DNA from 2 places in the Micromonospora sp. B006 genome. Region 2 is predicted to be linked to the other one. Evidence: predicted binding sites of a transcription regulator. Region 2 holds the regulator's gene; the other holds the start of a gene.

Region 1 (4,415 bases), 2.4 Mb from region 2:
TCGGCCGGGCGCAGCGCCAGCGCGAGCACGTCCGCCACGTCGGACAGCGTGTGCACGGTCAGCGCCTCCCGCACCTCGGCCGGCAGGTCGTCCAGGTCCGGCTCGTTGCGCTTCGGGATGATCACCTCGGTGAGGCCGGCCCGGTGCGCGGCGAGCAGCTTCTGCTTCACCCCGCCGATCGGCAGCACCCGGCCGGAGAGTGTCACCTCGCCGGTCATCCCGAACTCGGGCCGCACCGGCCGCCCGGTCACCAGGGACGCCAGCGCGGTGACCATGGTGATACCGGCGCTCGGCCCGTCCTTGGGCACCGCGCCCGCCGGGACGTGCAGGTGGATCCGCCGCCCGGCCAGCGCGTTCGGGTCCAGCCCGTAGCGCCGTCCGTTCGACCGCAGGTACGACCACGCGATGTGCGCGGACTCCTTCATCACGTCGCCGAGCTGACCGGTGAGCGTCAGCCCCGGCTCACCCTCCATGGTGGTGGCCTCGATGAACAGCACGTCGCCACCGGCGCCGGTGACGGCCAGCCCGGTCGCCACGCCGGGCACGGCGGTGCGTTCGGCCGACTCCGGTGTGAACTTCGGCCGGCCCAGGTAGCGGGCCAGGTTGCCGGCGTCGACGTGCACCGCCGCCGGGTCGCCGGCCAGCGCGACGGCGACCTTGCGCAGGATCTTGGCCAGGGCCCGTTCGAGCTGCCGGACGCCGGCCTCCCGGGTGTACTCGCCCGCGATCAGCGCCAGCGCCTCGTCGGCGATCGTGACCTCCCCGGTGGTCAGCCCGGCCCGTTCCCGCTGCCGGGGCAGCAGGTGGTCGCGGGCGATTGCCACCTTCTCGTCCTCGGTGTAGCCGTCCAGCGCGACCAGCTCCATCCGGTCCAGCAGCGGGCCGGGGATCGCCTCGACCACGTTGGCGGTGGCCAGGAACAGCACGTCGGACAGGTCGAGGTCGACCTCCAGGTAGTGGTCGCGGAACGTGTGGTTCTGCGCCGGGTCGAGCACCTCCAGCAGGGCCGCCGCCGGGTCGCCGGAGTACCCGGCGGCCAGCTTGTCGACCTCGTCGAGCAGCACGACCGGGTTCATCGAGCCGGCCTCACGCAGCGCCCGCACGATCCGGCCGGGCAGCGCGCCGACGTAGGTGCGCCGGTGGCCGCGGATCTCCGCCTCGTCCCGGACACCGCCGAGGGAGACGCGGACGAAGTTGCGGCCCAGCGCCCGGGCGACCGACTCGCCGAGGCTGGTCTTGCCCACTCCGGGCGGGCCGGCCAGGGCGAGCACCGCGCCGGAGCCGCGTCCGCCGACCACGCCGAGGTTGCGCTCCGCGCGCCGGTTGCGCACCGCGAGGTACTCCAGGATGCGGTCCTTCACGTCGGCCAGGCCGGCGTGGTCGGCGTCGAGCACCGCACGCGCCGCGGCCAGGTCGGTGTTGTCAGCGGTACGCGTGTTCCACGGCATCTCCAGCACGGTGTCCAGCCAGGTACGGATCCAGCCCGCCTCGGGTGAGGCGTCGCTGGCCCGCTCCAGCTTGCCGACCTCGCGCATCGCCGCCTCGCGCACCTTCTCCGGCAGGTCGGCGGACTCCACCCGGGAGCGGTAGTCGGCGGACCCGTCCGGCTCGTCCTCGCCGAGTTCCTTGCGGATCGCGGCGAGCTGCTGGCGGAGCAGGAACTCGCGCTGGGACTTCTCCAGCCCCTCGCGTACGTCGCTGTTGATCTGCTCGGTGACCTCCTGCTCGGCCAGGTGCTCCTTCACCCAGCCGACCAGCAGCTCCAGCCGGGCGGTGACGTCCGGCGCGGCGAGCAGCTCGGTCTTCTGCGCCAGGCTGAGCCAGGGCGCGTAGCCGGCCGAGTCGGCCAGCTCGGACAGGTCCGTCATCCGCTCCATCGCGTCGATCACCTGCCAGGCGCCACGCTGCTGGAGCACTGACGTCATGAGCGCGCGGTACTCGCGGGCGAGTTCCCGGGCGCGGCCCGCCGGTGCGGGCTCGTCGAGGGTCGCCGCCTCGACCCAGAGGGCGGCGCCGGGCCCGGGCACGCCGGAGCCGATGCGGGCGCGGGTGAGGCCGCGGATCACCGCGGCCGGCTCGCCGCTGGGCAGCCGGCCCACCTTCTCGATGGTCGCGACCACGCCGACGGAGCCGTACTCGCCGTCGAGGCGGGGCACGGCCAGGAGTTCCTTGTCTCCGGTGGCGCGGGCCGCGTCGACAGCGGCCTGGGTGGTGGGGTCGAGGGTCACCGGGATGACCATCCCGGGCAGCAGGACGGCGTCGGTCAAGGGAAGTACCGGAAGAGTTGCCATCGAACACCTGCCATCACGTCGGTTGAGCGTGTTTGGCTCAAGTAACAAAACGTGCCCCTTGTTCCGGGTTGTGATCCACGCCACTGCGGCCACTGCCCCCGGCCCCGTTCGGGCACCGGCCCTCTATTGGCCGCGACGGTTACCGGCACGACCCGCCGAATGCAAAGAGGCGGGTATTGTTGCGAAATTACCGCCAGGTAAGTCAGACTCTTAGCACACCCCGCCCGACACAGGGAGTAATGGCGATGGCAAGGAAAGTAATCACCGTTCTGACCGACGACCTCGACGGCGGAAAGGCCGATCGGACCGTCGAGTTCAGCCTGGACGGCGTGGCGTACACGATCGACGTGTCCGACGAGAACGCGGGCGTTCTGCGCAAGGCACTGGACCCGTACATCAGCGCTGGCAGGCGGATCGGCCGCGGCGCGACCGAGGTCGCGCGCACCACCCGGCGCACGGGCCGGCCGAGCACCTCGGGAATGGACCGCGAGCAGAACCGCGCCATCCGCGAATGGGCGGCCAAGAACGGGCACGAGATTTCCGAGCGCGGGCGCATCCCGGTGTCGGTCGTCGAGGCGTACAAGAACCGCTGAGCGCTAAACACTCACCGTCGGGCGTCCCGGGGTCACGCTGAGAAATCGGAGCGGGCCGCCCGGCCTTTTGTGTCGTCGATGACTTTCATCGGGCTGGATTCCGGCGGCACGAAATTTCTTCCCGGATCCAATCCCACGCTTCCCTGCCGGACCCGCCGTGCGGACATGCGACGGCCGCGGCCACCCGGAAGGTTCCCCGGGCGACCGCGGCCGTCGCACTCTCTCAGTTGACCCGGATGCGCACCACGTCGATGGCGGGAGTCTGGTTCGCCCGCTCCATCATCGGGATGCGGTGCGAACCGTCACCGGCCCAGACCGCGCACTGCGCCACACCCGACTGCGCCAGGCCCGGGATCTGGATCAGCACGTCGTCCGGCTGGTTGCCGCCGCGGCCGTCCTCGGTGGCGACGAAGAACGCCGGCACGTCCTGCGGGTTCGGGGGCTGCCGGGTGCTGCCGAGCATCCGGCAGGCGGTGTGGAAGTGGCCGCGCACCAGGCCCTCGCCGTTGAGCAGCGAGCTCTCCAGGTAGTAGCCGCCCTGCCCGGCCGCCAGGAAGCGGTCCCGCACCAGGTTCTTGGTGGTCACCCGGAGCGTGAACGGCTGATTGCGCCGCACCTGGTTCGGGAACTGCGTGATCAGCAGCGACGGGTTGTTCGCCGCGGCGCCCACCTCACCGAACGCGGTGCTGACGCACCGGTTGCCGTTCTGGAAACCGTCGTGCCCCTGCAGTTGGCTGCCGGAGCAGTCCTTGGCGAGCACGTTCAGCCCGTTGCCACCGCCGTTGTTCTGACCGCCGCCGTTGTTGTTCCCGCCACCGTTGTTCCCGCCGGTCGGACTGCCGGTCGGACCGCCGGTCTGGCCGCCGTTGTTGCCCCCGTTCTGACCACCGCCGTTCTGGCCGCCGCCGTTGCGCGGGACGTCGGTCAACGCGCATCGGGCGAACTGGTCCAGGCCCTGCGGACGCTGGGCGAACCGGCCGATGGCCGTGGCGATCCGGTTGAGCGCCGCGGTCCGCTTGTCCGCCAGCGGGCCCAGGATCGCGTTGTCGATGAACTCGCCGCCGTTGCGGCCCTCCGCCGCGAGCCGCCGGTTCGCCTCGGCGATCTGCGACGTCAGCGCCGCCAGTTCGCGGTCCACCTCGGCACGGGCCCGGCCGGGCACCTGCGGCAGCCGGCCCCGGACGTCCGGGCAGGCCACGGTCGGGGCGCCGGCGCCGCCCGCGGTCGTCTGCTGGCACTCGGCCGGCGACATCTGGCCGTCGCCCCAGTGGTTGCGGACCCAGCGGCCGTTCTGCCAGGTACGGGTGGTGCTGCCCTGGCCGTCCGGGGCGGTCGCCCCCGGGCTGGCGGGCACACAGGACGCCGAGGCGGCACGGGTGGTCGTCCGCCGGTCCTGGGCGGACGAGATCTGGGTGACGGCGACGATGCCGCCGAAGACCGCGAGCGTGCCGACCACTGCCAGCACCCGCTTGCTCCGCGCGTTACCGGATGACCGGCGCGCCCGTGTGGACCTGCGCATCGAATTGCTCTC
Region 2 (4,415 bases):
GCTCAGCGCGCTGCTGCCGATCCTGGACGACCTGGACCGGGCCCGCGAGCACGGCGATCTGGTGGGCCCGTTCGGCAGCGTGGCCGAGCAGCTCACCGGCGCGCTGGGCAAGTTCGGCCTGACCGCCTTCGGCGAGAAGGGCGACCCGTTCGACCCGACCCGGCACGAGGCGGTGGCGCACCAGACCTCCGCCGACGTGACCGAGTCGACCTGCGTGCAGGTCATGCGCCGGGGTTACCAGCTCGGCGAGCGGCTGCTGCGGCCCGCCATGGTCGCGGTCGCGGACCCGGAGTAGTGCCGACCCGTGACGTCCCGCTCGCCCGCACCGGGCGGGCGGGACGGCCGGGCTTCGACCCGTGGAAGGGGGTGGACCGGTGAGTTCCAAGGACTGGATCGAGAAGGACTACTACGCCGCGCTGGGCGTGGAGAAGTCCGCCTCCTCGGACGAGATCAAGAAGGCGTACCGCAAGCTGGCCCGGGAGTCGCACCCGGACCACAACCCCGGCGACACCGGGGCCGAGGAGCGGTTCAAGACCGTCTCCGAGGCGTACGCGGTGCTGGGCGACGAGAAGAAGCGACGCGAGTACGACGAGATGCGCTCGCTGTTCGGCTCGGGTGCCTTCCGGCGCAACGCCCGTGGCCCGGGCCAGCCGGGCGGCGTGCCGTTCGACGTCTCCGACCTGTTCGGCGGCGGCGCGGGCGGCGGCGACACCCGGTTCGGCGGTGGCGGTTTCACCGACCTGTTCAGCTCGATCTTCTCCGGAGGCGGCGGGGGCGGCGCGGCGCGCCCGCGCGGCCCGGCGCGCGGCCGGGACGTCGAGACCGAGGTGGCGCTCGACTTCTCCGACGCGGTCCGCGGCGTCACGCTGCCGCTGACGCTGCGCGCGCCCGGCGTCTGCGACACCTGCCACGGCAACGGCGCGAAGCCGGGTACGCAGCCGGTGGCCTGCCCGGTCTGTCACGGCGCCGGGGTGACCACCCGCAACCAGGGGTCGTTCAGCTTCTCCGAGCCGTGCCGCAACTGTCAGGGCGTCGGCACGATCGTCGAGGAGAAGTGCCCGGAGTGCCACGGCACCGGCGGGGTCACCAAGACCCGCACGCTCAACGTGCGCTTCCCCGCCGGAGTGGCCGACGGACAGCGGATCCGGCTGGCCGGCCGGGGTGAGCCCGGCGAGCGGGGCGGTCCGGCGGGCGACCTGTTCGTGCAGGTGAAGGTCCGCCCGGACGAGCTGTTCGGGCGCACCGGGGACGACCTGACCCTGAACGTCCCGATCACGTACGCCGAGGCGGTTCTCGGCACGGACCTGCGCGTCCCGACCCTGGACGGGACGGTGACGCTGCGGGTGCCACCGGGTACGCCGAGCGGGCGGGTGCTGCGCGCCCGCGGCATGGGCGTCGTACGCAAGGACGGCCGCGCCGGTGACCTGCTGGTCACGCTCGACGTGGTGGTCCCGGCGAAGGTCTCGGACGAGGCGCGGGCGGCGCTGGAGACCTTCGCGGCGCAGACTCCGCCCGCCGCGCGGGAACATCTCGACGCGCGGGTACGTCGATTCAGTTGACGGCGGCAGCGGAGGTGAGCGGGCATGTCGGAGGGTTACGTCGGCTCAGGTGACCCGGCCTACGAGGCCAAGGTCTTGATGATCTCGGTGGCTGCGCGGATGGCGGGGATGCACCCCCAGACGCTGCGCCAGTACGACCGGCTGGGCCTGGTGCAGGCGGGCCGGGCGTCCGGCGGTGGTCGCCGGTACAGCGTCCGGGACGTGGTGCTGCTGCGCGAGGTGCAGCGGCTCAGCCAGGACGACGGGATCAACCTGGCCGGGGTCAAGCGGATCATCGGGCTGGAGCGGCTGCTCGAAGAGGCGCAGCAGCGGGTGGCCCGTCTGGAGGCGGAGCTGGACGCCGCGTACCGGCGGATCGCCGAGCTGGAGTCGCTCGGCGGCTTTCCCCGCGGCGATCTCGTGCCGACCAACCGCACGTCCACCGCGCTCGTCGTGTGGCGACCGCGCCGCGCTCCCGACCGCTGACCTTCACCGGAAGGCCGGCGCGCCCCGCTCCCCCGGGGCCGCGCCGGCCTTCGTGCGTCCGGCCTTCGTGCGTCCATGGTCTGGGGCGCTCGTCGGAGGAATGCGGGATGCGGCAGGGCGCTGTCGACTAGGCTCGCCGGTAGGGCCAAAACCCCTAAATCGGACGCCGAGCTGGCAGGGGGAGCCATGGCGGAACCGGCGAAGAAGGTGGCGGAACGCGCCGAGGAACGGCTGGAGAAGGTGGCCGAGAACGTCCGCGAGCGGTTCGACCGGGTCACCGAGGGACGCTTCAGCGACAAGGTCAAGGAAGGGCGCTTCGCCGACCAGACGGACCACGGCGTGGACCGGGCCCGGGACGACGAGAGGCGCAAGAAGCAGGGCGGGTCGACCTGACGATCCGCCGACGTGCGGGCCGGGATCCACGGGGGATCCCGGCCCGTTCGTGTGCTCGGGATCCCGGCCCGTTCGTGTTCCGGGTAGGGCGACGCGTCAGAGGCGGCGGTTCTCGCGGACCAGGCCGCCCTCGCACCAGTCCCGGTAGACGAAGAGGTCCGGCCGGGCGAGCAACACGCGGCTGTTGTGCGCCCAGTTGCGCATCAGGTCGTCACCGGAGCGTTCGGCCTGCTCGACCAGCTTGCGGAACCGGCGCTTGGGATGGGCACGGAAGTTCGTCCGGATGCCGTCGGCGGCGTAGATGTAGAGGCAGTGCAGCGTGAACCGGCGGGCCGGGCAGCCCTGGTCCATCGCCAGGTCGAACAACGTCTGGACCAGGTGGTCACCGGCGACCAGCAGGTCCCAGTCGGGCGGCATCGAGGTCAGCGGCACCGAATCCGGTTGATAGGCCCACGCCCGGAGTTCGGCGGGCGAGGGATCGACCGGGTTGGCGAAGCCGTGGAACGTCTCTTCCTGCACGCTCACCGGCCGACCTTCCGCTTGCGCTGGCGGGGGCACCGGCCACCCGCGGACCCTGGCTGCTGGGCCGAAACGTTAACGCGGCTGAGCGGAGCAGGGGTAGACCTTCCGGGGATCAATTTGACAACGCCGGGCCGGATCTGCCTGTGGCTGGTCTGGCCCGGCGCGTGTCAGTCCCCGGTCGGCGCGGGCAACGCCGCTGCCGCACGGGCGGCGGCGGCGCGGGTGCGCAGCCACTGCTTGAACCACTGGGTGTCGGGCAGCCGGGCGAGCAGCGGCCCGGTCACCACCGTGATCAACACGTACGCGGTGGCGAGCGCCGCCAGCTTCGGGTTCACCGGGTAGGCGGCCGCGACTGCGAGTCCGGCGATGACGATGGAGAACTCGCCGCGCGGTGTCAGCGCCAGGCCGGCCCGCCAGCGACCGGGCTCGGCGATCCCCGCCCGGCGGGCGGCCAGGTAGCCGGTAGCCACCTTCGTCGCCATGGTGACCACAGCCAGCACCAGCGCGGGCAGCAGCACCGGCGGCATGTCCAGCGGGTTGGTGACCAGCCCGAAGAACACGAAGAAGACAGCGGCGAAGAGATCCCGCAGCGGGGAGAGCAGTTCGGTGGCGTGGTGCGCCACCGGCCCGGACAACGCGATGCCGACCAGGAACGCGCCGACCGCGGCGGAGACCTGGAGCTTTGCCGCGACGCCCGCCACGAGCAGGGTCAGGCCGAGCACCCCGAGCAGGAGCGCCTCCGGGTCCTTGGCCGACAGCGCGGCGGAGATCAGGTGGCCGTACCGGATCGCCACGGCCAGCACCACGACGACGGTGAACACCGCGATGGCGAGCGCGATGCCGCCCTTCATGAGGCCGACCCCGGCGAGCAGCGCGGTGACCAGCGGCAGGTAGAGGGCCATCGCCAGGTCCTCGATCACGAGGACGGAGAGGATCACCGGCGTCTCCCGGTTACCGACCCGGCCCAGGTCGCCGAGCACCTTGGCGATCACGCCTGAGGACGACACCCAGGTGACGCCTCCGAGCACCACGGCCGCGACCCAGCCCCACCCGAGCAGCAGCGCGAACCCGAAGCCGGGCAGCGCGTTGAAAACCGCGTCGATCAGACCGGCCGGCGCGGCCGAGCGGAGGTTGCCCACCAGTTCGTTGGCGCTGTACTCCAGGCCGAGCATGACCAGCAGCAGGATCACGCCGATCTCGGCGCCGACGGCGAAGAACTCCTCGCTGGCGTTGAGCGGCAGCAGGCCACCGTGCCCGAACGCCAGGCCGGCGAGCAGGTAGAGCGGGATGGGCGAGACACCGACGCGACGGCTCAGCCGGCCGAGCAGGCCGAGCAGGAGCAGCAGCGCACCGACCTCGATGAGCAGGATTGTGGTTTCGTGCATACGCGTCAGACGTCCGGGTCGGTCTCGGCGAGGATCGCGGTGACGCCGTCGAGCCCCTGACGGGTACCGACCACGACGACCACGTCGCCGG

What was found. The regulator HspR, encoded in region 2, represses chaperone genes until heat shock. The targets are predictions, from matches to a motif close to TTGAGTNNNNNNNACTCAA.
Region 1: a site for HspR is predicted at 2,314-2,332, ahead of lon (endopeptidase La). Genes of this name have one in related genera too.

The regions. Positions count from the first base shown of each region.
Region 1 is NZ_CP030865.1:2,598,198-2,602,612, forward strand. It holds gene lon (endopeptidase La) at 1-2,291, opposite strand, end outside; gene MicB006_RS12425 (Lsr2 family protein) at 2,537-2,884, shown strand; gene MicB006_RS32000 (hypothetical protein) at 3,108-4,403, opposite strand.
Region 2 is NZ_CP030865.1:148,369-152,783, forward strand. It holds gene grpE (nucleotide exchange factor GrpE) at 1-295, shown strand, start outside; gene dnaJ (molecular chaperone DnaJ) at 375-1,559, shown strand; gene MicB006_RS00725 (heat shock protein transcriptional repressor HspR) at 1,584-2,024, shown strand; gene MicB006_RS00730 (hypothetical protein) at 2,211-2,417, shown strand; gene MicB006_RS00735 (hypothetical protein) at 2,514-2,942, opposite strand; gene MicB006_RS00740 (cation:proton antiporter) at 3,107-4,324, opposite strand; gene MicB006_RS00745 (cation:proton antiporter regulatory subunit) at 4,330-4,415, opposite strand, start outside.